2 regions of the Diaphorobacter limosus genome follow, and region 1 is predicted to be linked to the other one. Evidence: riboswitches for the same ligand, from Rfam matches in the RefSeq annotation. Region 1 holds a riboswitch; the other holds the start of a gene.

Region 1 (7,968 bases):
CACGCCATGTACAAGGGCGGGCGCAGTTACTGAAACCGCGTCAGTTGCCACCTTCGCCTGGCGGCTTGGGCCCTTGTCCGGGGAGTGCTGGCGCTGCCTACAATGATTTCCCCTTAGCCTTTTTGGAGTCCCACGCCATGGCCCCCTGCGTCGTCCTGTGGCACTTCGCCCTGCCCGCTCCCACCGAAGAGCAGTTCATCCAGATCAGATCGCCAAACAGTCGGCGCCCAAGTTCCGCAAGCTCGGCTCAATAGGCCTGATCAGCAAGGACTACGTGCGCAACGAGCATGGCGCCGGCGGCCTGTACGTATGGGAAAGCCGCGCCGCAGCCGAGGCCTGGTTTACCGAGGCCAAGCTGCAGGAGTACACCACCCTGTTCGGCGCGCGCCCCACGCTGACCTGGTACGAGGCCAACCTGACGGTGTACAACAAGGCCGGGCAGACGCGGGTCAACGGCCAGCCGGTGGCCGAGGGTTGACGAGCTCTCCCTCCCCCCTGAGGATGTGCGCAGCCTCGAGGCTGCTTCTCCCTCACCCCTACCCTCTCCCCCAAGGGGGAGAGGGAGTTGAGACCCGCGTCAAATCAGCGTTTTGCGCTACTGAAATATGTAGGCACCCATACCCAGAGGGGAAGTGTCGGTATCACACCGGCTGGATAGGAATGTAGAACTCCCCGCCCGCGCGGTTGAATTCCTCGGCCTTTTGCGCCATGCCCTGGGCCAGCGCGTCGCCCTCGGCCACGCCCTTGGCGGCGGCAAATTCGCGCACCTCTTGCGTGATCTTCATGGAGCAGAACTTGGGCCCGCACATGCTGCAGAAATGCGCCACCTTGGCGGCGTCCTTCGGTAATGTTTCGTCGTGGTATTCCTGCGCGGTTTCAGGGTCCAGACCCAGGTTGAACTGGTCTTGCCAGCGGAAGTCGAAGCGCGCCTGGCTAAGCGCATCGTCACGCGCGCGCGCCCCCGGGTGGCCCTTGGCAACGTCGGCGGCATGCGCGGCGATCTTGTAGGCGATGATGCCCTGCTTGACGTCGTCGCGGTCGGGCAGGCCCAGGTGCTCCTTGGGCGTCACGTAGCACAGCATGGCCGTGCCCATCCAGCCGATCATGGCGGCACCAATGGCACTGGCGATGTGGTCGTAGCCGGGGGCGATGTCGATGGTCAAGGGGCCGAGGGTGTAGAACGGCGCCTCGTGGCAGGTTTTCAGCTGCTCCGTCATGTTGGCCTGGATCATGTGCATGGGCACATGGCCGGGGCCTTCGATCATGGTCTGCACGTCGTGCTTCCAGGCGATTTGCGTCAGCTCGCCCAGGGTGTGCAGCTCGGCAAACTGCGCCTCGTCATTGGCGTCGCTGGCGCAGCCGGGGCGCAGGCCGTCGCCCAGGCTGAACGACACGTCGTACGCCTTCATGATGTCGCAGATGTCCTCGAAGTGCGTGTAGAGGAAGCTCTCGCGGTGGTGCGCCATGCACCACTTGGCCATGATGGAGCCGCCGCGCGAGACGATGCCGGTGCGCCGCTGCGCCGTCAGGTGGATATAGGCCAGGCGCACGCCCGCGTGGATGGTGAAGTAGTCCACGCCCTGCTCGGCCTGCTCGATCAGCGTGTCGCGGAAGATTTCCCAGCTCAGGTCTTCGGCAATGCCGCCCACCTTTTCCAGCGCCTGGTAGATGGGCACGGTGCCGATCGGCACGGGCGAGTTGCGCACGATCCAGTCGCGCGTGGTGTGGATGTTCTTGCCGGTCGAGAGATCCATCACGTTGTCTGCGCCCCAGCGAATGGCCCAGACCAGTTTTTCCACCTCTTCCTCGATGCTGGACGTGACGGCGGAATTGCCGATGTTGGCGTTGATCTTGACGAGGAAGTTGCGGCCAATGGCCATCGGCTCCACCTCGGGGTGGTTGATGTTGGCCGGGATGATGGCGCGGCCCCGCGCCACCTCGTCGCGCACGAATTCGGGGGTGATGATCTTCGGGATCAGCGCGCCCATGGGGTTGCCGGCCAGGCGCTTTTCGCGCGCGGCGTCTGCCATGTACTGCGCCATCCACTCGCGCTTGCCGTTTTCGCGCAGCGCCACGTATTCCATCTCGGGAGTGATGATGCCCTTCTTCGCGTAGTGCATCTGCGTGACGTTGGCGCCGGCCTTGGCGCGCAGGGGCTGGCGTTGCAGGGCCGCGGCCTCTTGGCGCAGCTGGGCCAGGCGGGCGGCGTCCTCGCTCTTGCTGCCATCGTCCAGCGCCACGGGTTTGCGGCCCTCATACCGCTCGGTGTCGCCGCGCTCGGCAATCCAGGCGCCGCGCACGCTTTGCAGGCCCTGCTTCACGTCGATGATGGCGGCGGGGTCGGTGTAGGGGCCGGAGGTGTCATAGACGCTGACGACCTCGCCGTTGGTGAGGGCAATGTCGCGCACCGGCACACGCAGATCCGCGCGGCTGCCGGTGATGAAGGACTTGGTGGAGGCGGGAAAGGACTCGCGCGTGCGGGCGAGCAAGGTGGCGAAGCTGTCAGGGGCGTTCATGGCGGGCATTCCTCAAAGGCTGGGGGATGGAATGCTCCGCAATCGGCGGGACGAAGGCGCGCTCTACGGCGCACTCCCCCATCCCACTGCAGCTCTTCTTACGCTGGTACTAACCAGATCAAGTTCGCGGTTTTGGCGGGTTGGCCCACCATCTCAGCACGCCCAAACGTGCACCCCGGAGCAAGGCGCAGTATACGGCCTGGCGCGCCGCGCACTATATGCGTTCCAGTATCAACACCAGGAAGAACATGGCCGCCGCGATGGCGATCCACTTGATGATCACCAGCCCGAAGCGCTTGTAGCGCTGCTGGCCCGTGGCGGCGAAATAAGCGAATGCGACGCCAGCCGCGAGCAGCAGCAGCATCACGGCCCAGCGCATGATCAGCATGGCCGGCGACTCACCAGGCGCGCGCCGGCTGGGCAAAGCCCGCGGGTGCCTGGCGCTCGCTGTCAAAGCTGACGATCTCCCAGGCGTCTTCCTGCGCCAGCAGCGCGCGCAGCAGCTGATTGTTCATGCCGTGGCCGCTGCGAAACGCGCTGTAGGCCGCCAGCAGCGGCTTACCCACCAGGTACAGGTCGCCCATTGCGTCCAGGATCTTGTGCCGGGCGAACTCGGCGTCGTAGCGCAGGCCGTCGGCGTTCAGCACCTTGTAGTCGTCCATGACGATGGCGTTGTCCAGCCCACCGCCCAGCGCCAGGCCACTGGAGCGCAGCATCTCCACGTCCTTGGTGAAGCCGAAGGTGCGCGCGCGCGCGATGTCGCGGGCGTAGTTGCCGCTACCCAGATCAAACTCCACGCACTGCCCGGTGGAATCGACCGCCGGATGGGCAAAGTCGATCTCGAAGCGCAGCTTGAAGCCGTGGTAGGGCTCCAGGCGAGCCCATTTCAGCTGGTCGCCCTGGCCCTCGCGCACCTCCACCGCGCGCTTGACGCGGATGAAGCGCTTGGGCGCGTTCTGCAGCTCCACGCCGGCGCTTTGCAGCAGGAACACGAACGAGGCCGAGGAGCCATCGAGGATGGGCACCTCCTCGGCCGTGATGTCGATGTACAGGTTGTCCAGCCCCAGGCCGGCGCAGGCCGACATCAAATGCTCCACGGTATGCACCTTGGCCCCGCCCGCGCCGATGGTGGAAGCCATGCGCGTATCCACCACCGCCTGGGCGTTGATGGCAATGTCCACCGGCTCGGGCAGATCGACGCGGCGGAACACGATGCCCGTGTCTGCTTGAGCCGGGCGCAACGTCAGCTCGACCCGCTGGCCGCTGTGCAGACCCACGCCGACGGCACGGGTCAGGGTCTTGATGGTGCGTTGCTGGAGCATAACCTTGCGATTTTAGTCGGCGCTCCTCAGTCTTGCTGCCGCCTTGGGGCTTTCCCCTCGATGCTTGACTTGAGTGCTTGAATTTCAGTACTTGAATAAAACCACCTGCGGACTCACCAGCTCTTCTTCCAGCAGCTTGAGCACGGCCGCTTTGTGCTGGGCCGTCATCTTGGAGGCATGGCTCGCCACGCTGATGGCTGCAACATGGTTGGCTTGCACACAGATGGCGACACCAACGCCGATCGCACCTGTCGTAAGCAGGTTCACGGTCTCGGAGCGGCGCAGTCTCCGCGTATGCACCACCATCTGCCGCAAGCGCTCCTCTGAGATTCCTGCCGCCTCGTAGTCAAGACTGCGGCGTTGGTATATCTGCTCGAGTTCTTTGTCGCGCAGGGTGGCGGCAAGCGCCAGGCTGGCCGTGCCCTGCCCCAACAGGCGGATCTGGCCCGTCATCAGACTATGTGCGTGCAATGGGTGGTCGCCTACTTCCACATGCAGGCAATGCGCAAAATCGCCGATGCGGACGATGAGAAATACCGAATCTCCAGTGCGACTGGCTATACGTTTCATCGCCGGGCGGCACGCCTCGAAGATGGGTGGTTTTGTCATGGCCGCCATGCCGGTGAACATGGCCTCCACACCTAGCCGATAGCGGCCGCTGTGTTCATCCCTCGCGGCAAACCCTGACTCGGTCAACACCATCAGCAGCCGCCTTGCTGTCGTTCTATTGAGACCGGACAGCTGCGCCAATTCATTGATGGCCAAGCCTTGGACGTGGTGGCAGGCAATCAAGCGCAAGACAGCAACCAGGCGCGCGGGGCTTTGCGCTCCGGGAAAACCTGAGTTCATATCGTGAACAAGCTGCCCGTCTACCTTTGTCATCCCAGCGCTCCCGGCCCATAGTGCATTGTCCCGGCCCATAGTGCATTGGTCAGCCCCGTTGTCCCCGGGGCGTCAATACAGCTTCAGAAAACATGGCACCCGTCAGCAGGAGTATGAGATGAGCACTTACCGGCCCGTACACACCCCCCACATACCACCCGTCGTTGACGATGGGAAAGCGCCCCGCTGGACACGGCGCCCCCCGCAGTCGAACTGGGGAGACTTTGGCCCGGAAGATCAATATGGCCGCCTGAACTACCTGGACGCGGAAAAGGTGAAGCAAGCCGCGCAAGAAATCCAGACCGGGCAGCGTTTCTGTCTGAGCCTACCGTTGAACCTGCCCGGCGGCAATGCCCTCAATCCACGCCGCCACCCCCCCGTCATCAAGCCCTCCATGCGCCCGCTGGGCCCCGGAATGAATTTTGCGTTGTCACAAGAAAACCCAAACTACACCGACGTGGTAAGTGACGACTACGCACAAATTTACCTGCAGTACTCGACCCAATGGGATGCTCTGTCGCATGTCGGCAGCCATTTCGATATCAATAGCGACGGCATCGACGAACTGGTCTATTACAACGGCTTTCAGGCGGGCATCGACATTCTGGCGCCCAAGGACTTGCCCGGCATGGATGGCCAGTCACGTGCCAAGGCGCTGGGCGTGGAGCGCCTGGCCGAGCAGGCCATCCAGGGCCGCGGGGTATTGGTCAATCTGCGCAAGCATTTTGGTGATGGTCACACCCTGGTCACCGGCAAGATGCTCAAGCAGGTACTGGAGCGTGACGGCATTGAGATCAGTAAGGGTGACATCGTGGCGCTGTACACCGGCTTTTCCGAGCTGCTCATAGCCTGCAACGGGCAGCCCCGCGCCGACATGGCCGAGACTGTCTGCGCGGTACTCGACGGCCGCGACCCGGAGCTGCAGCAATGGATCATCGACAGCCACATCGCTTGCCTGGTGGCAGACAACTATGGCATCGAAGCCGTTCCCGGCCGCCCCATGGACGGTTCCTGCGCCTTCCTGCCTCTGCATGAACTGTGCCTGTTCAAGCTGGGCATGCCGTTTGGGGAGTTGTGGTACCTACACGAGCTGGCGCGATGGCTTGAAAATAAAGGGCGCTACCGTTTCATGCTTACCGCTCCCGCCTTGCGCTTGCCCGGCGCGGTGGGATCTCCAGTGACGCCGGTCGCCACGGTATGAGGATGGCATCCATGACCAAGAGCGCAGCAACAACCCCCATGGCTACGCGCCCCGCCACCCTGAGCGGCATGCTGGCCTCGGCCCCCGGCGATGCGATTGCACTGACCTTTGAAGGTCAAACGCTTACCTACGACGAGTTGCGCGATCAGGTGGCGCACATGGCCAGTGGCCTGCGCCAACAAGGGTTGCAAGCCGGCGACGTGTTGGGTATCTGGCTGCCCAACACACCACGTTGGCTGATCCTGCACCTGGCCTGCGCCTCACTGGGCGTGGCCAGCCTCAGCCTGAATCTCAAACTCGGAGTGAAGGAGCTTGTCAGCTTCATAGACCGCTCCCAATGCAAAGCCTTGGCGTTTGACCGCGACATCGTGAACGCGCACGCACCAGTCAATGATGCACAAGCTGCGCACAACGCTGCCTTTTTGGCTGGTAACAGCCTGGCGCAGGTGTGGCAACAACATGCTGGCTCGTTACGCTGGTTGGTTGATGCGACGGTGAACACGGCGGCTGTTAATGCTCCTGGTTGGCCGGCATTGGCCGAGCAGATTCCCAGTGTCACGCACTGCACGCCCATGTGGGCCGCTTGGACATCCTTGGAGACAACACCCGTTGCTACGGTAGCGGACGATTCGGCAACTCTTGCACAAAGGCCCTGCATCATCCTGTCATCGTCCGGGACAACCAGCATGCCCAAGCTGATTGTTCACAGCCAGTCCAATGTCGCCCTGCATGCGCAGGATGCAGCGCCTGCCTTCGGGGCCGATGCCAGTTGCAGCACCTTGCTGGCGTTGCCCATATGCGGCGCCTTTGGCTACACCGCGGCGATGATGACGCTGGCAGCCGGTGCCACGCTGGTGCTGCATGAAGTCTTCCAGCCCGCGCAGGCAGCGGTCACCCTGCAGCAACTCGCCATCACACACATGTTCGGTACCAACGACATGGTGGACAAAATGATCGCCCCTCTGACCGCAGGCTGGCAGCCCAAAGCTCTGCGATTTTTCGGCCATGCCAACTTCGTGCCTGGTCTCGATGAGCTGCCCGCACAAGCCCAGCGCCTGGGCATACCCATGGTGGGTTGCTTTGGTATGAGCGAAATCCTGGCGCTGTTCGCCCACCAGGATCCGGCCGCCCCCCTGGAACGCCGTGCCCAGGCTGGCGGTATTCCCGTCACAGCCACAGCCCAGGTGCGCGCCCGCCTGGTTGAGACAGGTGAGCTGGCTGCCCCTATGGAGCCGGGGGAGCTGGAATTTCGCGGACCCTACATGATGCAGGGCTACCTGGGCAACGCCGAGGCCACAGCCAAGGCATTCACTGACGACGGTTTTCTGCGCTCTGGCGATCTGGGTTATGTCAATGGCGATGGCGGATTCACCCATGTCTCGCGCCTGGGCGATGTGCTGCGCATCGGGGGTTTTTTGGTTGACCCTGCGGAGATTGAAGAGGCCGTGCTCAGCGCCAGTGGTGCCAATGCCTGCCAAGTGGTTGCAGTAAATGCGGCAGGCAGTTCACGGCCGGTAGCGTTTGTCGTTCTTGATACGGGCAGTGCCATTGACGAAGACGCCATCAAGACCCAACTGCAGCAACAGATAGCGCGCTACAAGGTGCCGATTCGCATCCTCACCGTAGAGAGCTTTCCCTACACCATGGGACCCAACGGCATGAAGGTGAAACGCAATGAGTTGCGGGATCTCGCACAGACACTGCTTGCACAGGAGGCTTCAAAGTGAAGCCGAGTTGGATCCTTTGCCAACACCCTGTGTCATGCCCGGCAGCTCTGTGCCTTCAGTGTGCAGACCTATTGGCGCCCCGGATTAGCTGAAAGGCATGGCATGACGACCACCAACGCCAACCAGCGCATTCTCATCACGGGCGCCAGCCGTGGCATTGGCCGAGCCGCCATGCGCTATCTTGCCCATGCGGGCTACCAGGTCGTAGGCTTGGCACGCCACGCACCTAGTGATGCCCAGTCAGGCGAGTGCTTTGTGCAGTGCGATCTGGCGGATCTGGAGTCCGCACGTCGGATAGTCGAAAGCCTGGCCCGGGAGGG
Region 2 (7,968 bases), 890 kb from region 1:
CGCGCAGCTCATCCAATTCTTCGCGCGTGAGTGCGTCCAGATCCTCCTGGCCCAGGTGCGCGCCATAGGCGCCGGCGGCCATCGCCTCGCGCCAATGGTCGTTGATGAACAGCAGTGCATCGGTGCCCTGCACGGCCTGGACGGCGGCCTGCACCTCGCGGGCGATCGCCGCGCTGTCGTCGCTCTTGTAGCGCAGCTGCACCGTGGGCACGCCGGCGCGCGCCATGCGGCCGACCCAGGCGGCATCGGGCAGCACCGCGTACAGGCCAAGGGCCTGGGGGCAGGGGGCAAAGGGCTGGGCGTGCGGGCGTGGCTGCAGGCCAAAGTCCGCAGGTTCGTCAGGCCAATGTGCGGCATCGAAAAACCCCAGGCGGCGCGTCTGTGCGGCCCAGGCGCGCGCCAGGCAGCTGGCATCCTGGGCGATGAAGCCCAGGGCGCTGCAGGCGGCCAGCGCGGCGCGGTAGACCGGCTCGTCGGACTCGGGTGCGGGCGCGGGTTGTGCGGGAAAGTCGGCGAAGGCCGCGCCGTGGTGCTGCAGGATGGCCTGCTGCATCTCGGTGGCGGGCGGCAGGGGGACGGTGTTGCTCATGTTCAGGCCTGCGCCTTGTCGTGGTGCCAGAACGGCGTGCCCAGCACCGGTGTGCTGGGCTGGGCACTGCTGTGCTGCTCCATGGCACCGGCCAGGCGCGCGGCGCGGCCGGCGGCCACGGCGTCGGCAAAGGCGCCGGCCATGGCCACGGGGTCTTGCGACAGGGCCACGGCCGTGTTCAGCAGCACGCCGTCAAAACCCCATTCCATGACCTGGGCGGCGTGCGAGGGCAGGCCCAGGCCGGCGTCCACCAGCAGCGGCACGTTCAGGCGCTCGCGCAGCAGCTGCAGGGCGTAGGGGTTCATGGGGCCGCGGCCCGTGCCGATCGGGGCGGCCCAGGGCATGACGGCCTGGCAGCCCACGTCGATCAGGCGCTGGCATTGCACCAGATCTTCGGTGCAGTAGGGCAGTACCTGAAAACCGTCCTTGATGAGGATGGCGGCAGCCTCCACGGTTTGCTGGGTGTCGGGCTGCAGGGTGTAGTCGTCGCCGATCACCTCCAGCTTGATCCAGGGCGTGTCGAAGACCTCGCGCGCCATCTGCGCCGTGGTCACGGCCTCCTGCACGCTGTGGCAGCCAGCCGTGTTGGGCAACACCGGCACGGCCAGGCTTTTGAGCAGCTCCCAGAAGCTGTTGCCGGCGTTGGTGGCGTTGATGCCCTGGCGGCGCAGCGATGCCGTGACCATGGCCGGCCGCGCGCGCTGCACGGCCGCTTGCAGCACGGCCGGCGAAGGGTAGCGCGCCGTGCCAAGCAGCAGGCGGCTGGCAAAGCTCTGGCCGTAGAGGACAAGGGGGTCTGTAGTCATGTTTTCAATCCTGTATTGATAGCTGCTGGCGCTTGTTTGATGGGCGTTAGAGGCAGTTTTAACCACCAGTGACGGGAGCAATCACCTCTACCCGGTCACCGTCCTGCAACAGGTGGCTGGGGTATTGCGCCTTGGGCACGAACACCGTGTTCACGGCCACGGCAAAGGGCGGGCGCGGTGCCAGCAGGGCGAGCGCGTCCTGTACGCTGGCCTGCGCCGGCAGATCGGTGGATTGTTGGTTCAGCAAAATCTTCATGTAACAGCGGTCCCCTGCAGGGCCAGGTCGAATTGGGCGGCCAGCGGCGATTGTCCCTGGTTCAGCCATTGCAGCGCCACGTCGTGCAGCGCGGGCGCCTGCATGAAGCCGTGGCGGTACATGCCGTTGATCTGCAGGACGCGCGGCCGCGGCATGCGGATCCCGGGCAGGTTGTCGGGCAGGGTGGGGCGGCACTGCGTGCTCAGCTCCAGGATGCGCGCCTCGGCAAAGCCGCTGTGGATGGTGTAGGCGGCCGAGAGCAGCTCCAGGGCCGAGCGCACGCTCATGCCGGAGCGGTCGTCGGACTCGATCTCGGTGGCGCCGATGACGAACACATGGTTTTCCTTGGGCGCCACATAGATCGAGTAGCGTGGGTGGACCAGGCGCGTGGGCCGCGCCAGCGTCACCTCGGGCGCGTGGATGCGCACCACCTCGCCGCGTACGCCGCGCAGCGCCTGCCATTGCTGGCGTGCGCCCAGGCCACGGCAGTCGATAAGCCAGTCGCTCTGGCCCGCCTCGCCGGGGCGGAAGTCGCCCAGCTCGCGTGGGCTGTCGTAATGCACCGCCACACCCAGCTGCTGCATGTCCTGGGCCAGCGCGGCAAACAGCTGGCGGTTGTCGATCTGCCCCTCGCCCGGCAGCAGCAGGCCCTGGGAAAAGCGGCCGGCCAGGGCCGGGTCGGCGGCGGCAACACCTGCGGCATCAAGGGGCTGCATGGCGGGCAGGCCGGCAACCTCGGCCTGGCGATGCTCGAACAGGCCGCGCAGGCGCGCCGCGTCGCCCGCGTCCTGGCGGTGCCAGACGATGAGCGTGCCGTTTTGCTGCCAGTACACCGGCGCGGGCAGCGGCGCGATCAGTTCCGGCCAGCGCGCGAGTGCATGCTGGCCCATGCGCACGATGCTGGCCTCGGCCACCACCGATTCGGCCAGAGGCGCCACCATGGCCGCGGCCACATAGGCGGCCGATCCCACGCCGTCGGGGCCGCCGGCCTCGAAAACCTGCACGCGGTGGCCCTGGCGCGCCAGGCTGGTGGCCAGCAGGCTGCCCAGCAGGCCCGCGCCCAGGATGGTGACCGACGAAGAGGGAGAAAGCAGTGGCTGCATGGTGTTTTGTCCGCTATCCAATCAAAACCGTGGGGGGACAAAACAGGCGCCAAGGGCGGCGTGGCCCTGGTGGTTGAAAACTCCCCACGCCAGCATGACCTGGATCGGGTGCGGAGGGTGTTTCTCAGTCGCCAGCCTGGTTGGGCCGGGACACCCCTGTTTCGTCCGTGAGCCGGGATTACAGCACAGAAGGCAAGCCCATGGGATTGACCTGGGACAGAGCTTGCATCCGCCATAATTTTTGCCATGAACCACTCCAACACCCCGGCGCCGCGTTATGCGCGCGTGCTGTCCATCGCTGGCTCCGACAGCGGTGGCGGCGCAGGCATTCAGGCCGACCTCAAGACCTTCAGTGCGCTTGGCTGCTATGGCATGACGGCCATCACCGCCATCACGGCGCAGAACACCCAGGGGGTGCGCGCCATCCACGGCGTGCCCCCGGACATCCTGCGTGCGCAGATCGATGCCGTGGTCGAGGACATAGGCGTCGATGCCGTGAAGATCGGCATGCTGCACGCGCCCGAGGTGGTGCAGGTGGTGGCCGATGCCATACGCCGCCACCAGCTGCCCAATGTGGTGCTGGACCCGGTGATGGTGGCCACCAGCGGCGACCGACTGATTGCCGAGGAAACCGTGGGCCAGCTGGTGCGCGAGCTGTTTCCGCTGGCCGCGCTGGTCACACCCAACCTGGACGAGGGCGGCTGGCTGCTGGGGCGCCAGATCACGCGCGAGGACGAGCTGGATGCGGCGGCGGATGAGCTGCTGGCCCTGGGCGCGCGCGCCGTGCTGCTCAAGGGCGGTCACCTGCGGGGCGAGCGCGTGGTGGACCTGCTGGCCCTGCCCGGGGGCGAGCACCATCGCCTGGCTTCGGCGCGCATTGCGACGCATAACGGCCACGGCACGGGCTGCACGCTGTCGTCGGCGATCGCGGCGCAGCTGGCGCTGGGCCTGGATCTGGTGGCCGCCGTGCAGGCGGCGCGCGGCTACATCCTGGGCGCCATCGCCGCAGGCGCCGCGGTGCACACGGGCCGGGGCCATGGGCCGCTGAACCATGGCTATGCGCCGGTGGAGCAGGTCATTTTGTAGGTATTTTTACCTGATTAGGCACATATTTCAGACGAACCACTGCTCGCTCTGGGCATCAAACCAGCAAGAGCGTTTTGCTCGATTGCGAGGCAGCAGGAGGTGTGTGATGTCCCAGAACGTCATCCAATTCCAGCATGGTCTGTCGTGGGCGCAGTTTCATGACTGCTACGGCAGTGAGGCCCAATGCGAAGCTGCTGTGGTGGCAGCACGCTGGCCGCGGGGCTGGCGCTGCGCGCACGGCGGCTGCAAACGGTTTTTCCATACACGCAACGGCCATGGGCGCCTGCTGTGGGAATGCTTTGTCTGCGGCTACCAAAGCTCCAGCATTGCGGGCACCGTCATGGAGCACACCAAAGTGCCACTGACCAAGTGGTTCCAGGCCATGTACCTGCTGACGCAGAACAAAAACACCCTCAGTGCCCTGGCGCTGAGCCGCCAGATCGGCGTGTCCTACCGAACTGCCTGGCTGCTCAAGCACAAGCTGATGCAGACCATGCTGCTGCGCGAAGAATCGCGCCCTTTGCAAGGCCGTGTGGAAATCGACGACGCTTACTTGGGCGGCGAACGCGAGGGGCACATCAACGGCGGGCGCAAGGCGGCCAACAAAACAGCCTTTGTTGCTGCCATACAAACCAGCGATGACGGGCATCCTTTGTGCATGCGCCTGACACCGGTGGTGGATTTCACCAACGCAGACATGGCCCCCTGGGCCCAAGGCCATCTGGCCCCTGTTTGCCATGTGGTCAGCGATGTCACATGGGCCTTTGCACAAGTGGTGCAGGCGGCAGCTACGCATGAACGCCACGTCACCGGCGGGGGCAGACAAGGCGCCAGAACACCGCAGCTGCGCTGGGTCAACACCTTGCTGGGCAATCTCAAGACCAGTCTGACGGGTACGCTGCACTCGTTTGACCATGCCAGGTACGCCGCTCGCTACCTGGCCGAGTTCGCGTACCGCTTCAATCGGCGCTTTGACATGCCCGCCATGATTCCCAGGCTCCTGCGGGCCGTCACGGTTACAAAACCCCAGCCTCTGCGCTCGTTGCGTGTGTGTGGGGTATGTACCTAATCAGGTATTTTTAAGGCTGCAGCGATTGTCTGGCAAGCGCAAGCAGCTATAAAAATAGTGGCTCAAGTAGCGATATCTATTGATTGGCTCCCAATGTCCATAACCCGCAGGGCAGCAGGCTTGGTCACGATGTGGAGAGCACGGTGGATTGTTCTGAACCAGCCCAGGGAGGAATCCAAGTATTTGGCCGCCACCCCTTTGAACGGACGCATCCAGGCCTTCAAGCGGCTGTGGTGGGCTGAAGTTACAGTTCTGGCCGCCTACGCGGCCTACTCCGAACGAATGTTGTTTCGCTTCGCGACTTCTCCCCAAAGCTTGTAGTTCGCTTTGGTGATTGTGTCGAGCCGTTCAGGTGTGCCTCCTCCCACAGAATCCCCGTTTTTGGTGATCGTGTCTCTGATCGCCGGATCGGCCAACGCAAAGTTCATCGCGGTATTGACCTTCTGCACGATGTCAGCGGGAAGGTTCGGTGGGCCCCACAGGCCGATAAAGGCCGTCATGTTGAAATCCTTGATGCCCAATTCGGTCGCCGTCGGCACATCAGGCAGTGCAGGATGGCGTGTGCTGCCTGTCACAAGGATGGGACGCAGCTTCCCTGTTGCAATAAACGGGATCAGGAGCGACGCTGCATCAAGCAAGCATGGCACTTGCCCCCCCACAACGTCTTGAATCGCAGGGGCACTGCCCTTGTACGGCACCGGGCTGAGTTTGGGCAAACCCATCCGCTCTCGGAAGTACTCCATCATCAGATGGGTGTTGCCGCCGGCGCCGGCCGTCGCGTAGCTGAATCCCTTGTTGCTCTCTGCTTTTGCCCAAGCAACGAACTCCGCCAAGTTCTTGGTAGGCGCGGATGGATGGACGCAAAGTATGTACTGCGACTCCAGTATCAGTCCGATCGGTGTGAACGCAGTGGGATCTGGCGACGGGGCAGAAAAGGTGTGGGGATTGATGGTTAGACTTGGATTGGCAACCAACAGCTTGAGCCCACCTGGCGTGCGCAGGACTTCATTGGCAGCCACGTTACCGGATGCTCCGGGCTTGTTGTCAACGATCACCGGCTGTCCCAGCGATTTCGTCATTCCGTTGCTGATGAAGCGCGCGCCGGCATCGGTCAGGCCGCCCGGGGGGTACCCCACGACCAGGTTGACCGCTCGCGTTGGCCAGGCTGAGGCCAGTGCCATGGCGTACGGCGATGCGAGTGTCGACAGGAAAGTGCCTGCCGCAGCAGCTTTCAAGATGTCACGTCGGGTTGCTGAAGTCATTTTGGGATGTCTCTCTAAAGGTGAAAATTGGCAGAGCGGTGGATGCAGGACGACGCTGACCCCGAGGTCAACGCCATTGATTGATTCGGGCATGCATGGGATCGATAGTTGTCTCCTGTTTCGCGCCTCAGGCCGCGCTGTAGAACGTGCCGAACGTTTGCTCGTGGTGTTCCGTCTGATCCACGACGACGCAGTCGACCAGGACGCCGGAGATCTTGACCTTGCGCGGGTTTAGCGCTCCTTGCGTCGCAATGCGCTCTGCTTGCACGATCACGAGATCGCCACTGTTGCGCGCCGCCATGGCCAGCGGGAGCATTTGCAGTGCCGGCGCCGATGGCGCTGGTCGAGCCGGTGACCAGGGTAGATTTACCTTGCAGCATGGGTGTCTCCACGTTTATTCGTTCGTTCTGGCGCAACTAAGCACCGAGAGATCAATCGCGGGTCATGCGGATGAGGTGCGCAGCCAGTCGAGCGTGCACCTCTTGGGCCTGCTCGGGCGTCCAGGCGCGCAGCCCTTGGCCGGCCTTCATGCCGGTGCTTCCTTTCTCGATCAAGCGACCGAGCAATGCCGAGGGGGTTTTGTCGCACTTAAGATCCGGAAACATCACGCGGTGCACATCGCGCGTCAGTTCTAGACCGACCAGGTCGGCGTTTTCCATGGGCCCTAATACCGGCATTCGCATGCCAAAGCTGTTCTTGACCACCAGATCGATGGCCTCGGCATCGCACACGCCGTCTTCGACCAAAGCGATGGCCTCGCGCCACAGTGCGTGCTGCAACCGGTTGCCGATGAAACCCGTCACGTCGTGCTGCACGCGTACCGGGCACTTGCCAGCGGCAGCCAGCCAGGCGAACGTCTGTTCGAACACTTCTTCGCTGGTGTAAGCGGTGCGCACTACTTCAACCAGTGGCACCAAGTGCGGCGGGTTCCACCAGTGCGTACCGACCAGCCGCGCGCGGGCCTGGGGCTCCAGCGCCTCGCCGATGCGCGTGATTGGAATGACCGAGGTGTTGCTGGCCAGCACCGCATGCCTGGGTGCAGCAGCGGCGACGTCTGCGAACAGCTTCTGCTTGAGTTCGAGCTTCTCGGGCGCAGCTTCGATCACCAGGTCGGCCTGAGCGACCGCGCTCTGCAGCGTGCCGTCGACGCGCATGTTGCACAACACGCGATTCACATCGACCCCCTCGGAGACTAGTGTAGTGTTCCATTCTGTTTGGAGCTTAATCGGCTATTGGCCCGAATGACCTTCTGCAGGATGTCGCGGGCGCTCTTGGTCCAGATGAACGGTTTGGGGTTGGTATTGTGATGTGCCACGTATTCATCAATGGCGGCCACCAGCTGCGGCACGCTGGTGAATACGCCGCGGCGCAGCCGTTCTGTGGTCAGGTCACGAAAGAAACGCTCGACCATGTTCAGCCACGACGCCGAGGTCGGCGTGAAGTGCATGTGAAAGCGCGGGTGCTTGGCCAGCCAGTCCTGCACCACCGGGTGCTTGTGCGTGGCGTAGTTGTCGGCGATCAGGTGCAGCGTTTTGTCCTTGGGTGTCTCGCGGTCGATCTGCTTGAGGAACTTCAACCACTGCACATGGGTGTGGCGCTGCTGGCATTGGCTGATGACTTGGCCATCGAGCACGTTGAGCGCCGCAAACAATGTGGTCGTGCCGTGGCGCTTGTAGTCGTGCGTCATCGTCTGCGCACGCCCCTTCTTCAGGGGCAGTCCCGGCTGCGTGCGATCGAGCGCCTGCACCTGGCTCTTCTCGTCGCAGCACAGCACCAGGGCATGCTCAGGCGGGGACA

What was found. Region 1 has a riboswitch for thiamine pyrophosphate ahead of thiC (phosphomethylpyrimidine synthase ThiC). Riboswitches for the same ligand answer to the same signal wherever they lie in the genome.
Region 2: it holds a riboswitch for thiamine pyrophosphate, as region 1 does, so the genes downstream of both, P4826_RS05130 (NAD(P)/FAD-dependent oxidoreductase) here and thiC (phosphomethylpyrimidine synthase ThiC) in region 1, are expected to answer to the same signal.

Annotation. Positions count from the first base shown of each region.
Region 1 covers NZ_CP136921.1:1,929,439-1,937,406, forward strand. The annotation lists gene ruvC (crossover junction endodeoxyribonuclease RuvC) at 1-33, shown strand, start outside; gene P4826_RS09320 (monooxygenase) at 158-478, shown strand; gene thiC (phosphomethylpyrimidine synthase ThiC) at 642-2,516, opposite strand; TPP riboswitch at 2,595-2,704, opposite strand; gene P4826_RS09330 (hypothetical protein) at 2,731-2,904, opposite strand; gene lpxC (UDP-3-O-acyl-N-acetylglucosamine deacetylase) at 2,915-3,838, opposite strand; gene P4826_RS09340 (IclR family transcriptional regulator) at 3,923-4,720, opposite strand; gene P4826_RS09345 (cyclase family protein) at 4,839-5,921, shown strand; gene P4826_RS09350 (AMP-binding protein) at 5,933-7,648, shown strand; gene P4826_RS09355 (SDR family oxidoreductase) at 7,751-7,968, shown strand, end outside.
Region 2 covers NZ_CP136921.1:1,039,527-1,047,494, reverse strand. The annotation lists gene P4826_RS05145 (thiamine phosphate synthase) at 1-589, opposite strand, end outside; gene P4826_RS05140 (thiazole synthase) at 592-1,395, opposite strand; gene thiS (sulfur carrier protein ThiS) at 1,454-1,651, opposite strand; gene P4826_RS05130 (NAD(P)/FAD-dependent oxidoreductase) at 1,648-2,754, opposite strand; TPP riboswitch at 2,819-2,922, opposite strand; gene thiD (bifunctional hydroxymethylpyrimidine kinase/phosphomethylpyrimidine kinase) at 3,001-3,840, shown strand; gene P4826_RS05120 (IS1595 family transposase) at 3,947-4,909, shown strand; gene P4826_RS05110 (Bug family tripartite tricarboxylate transporter substrate binding protein) at 5,179-6,264, opposite strand; gene P4826_RS05105 (hypothetical protein) at 6,299-6,487, opposite strand; gene P4826_RS05100 (3-hydroxyacyl-CoA dehydrogenase family protein) at 6,603-7,325, opposite strand; gene P4826_RS05095 (IS630 family transposase) at 7,364-7,968, opposite strand, start outside.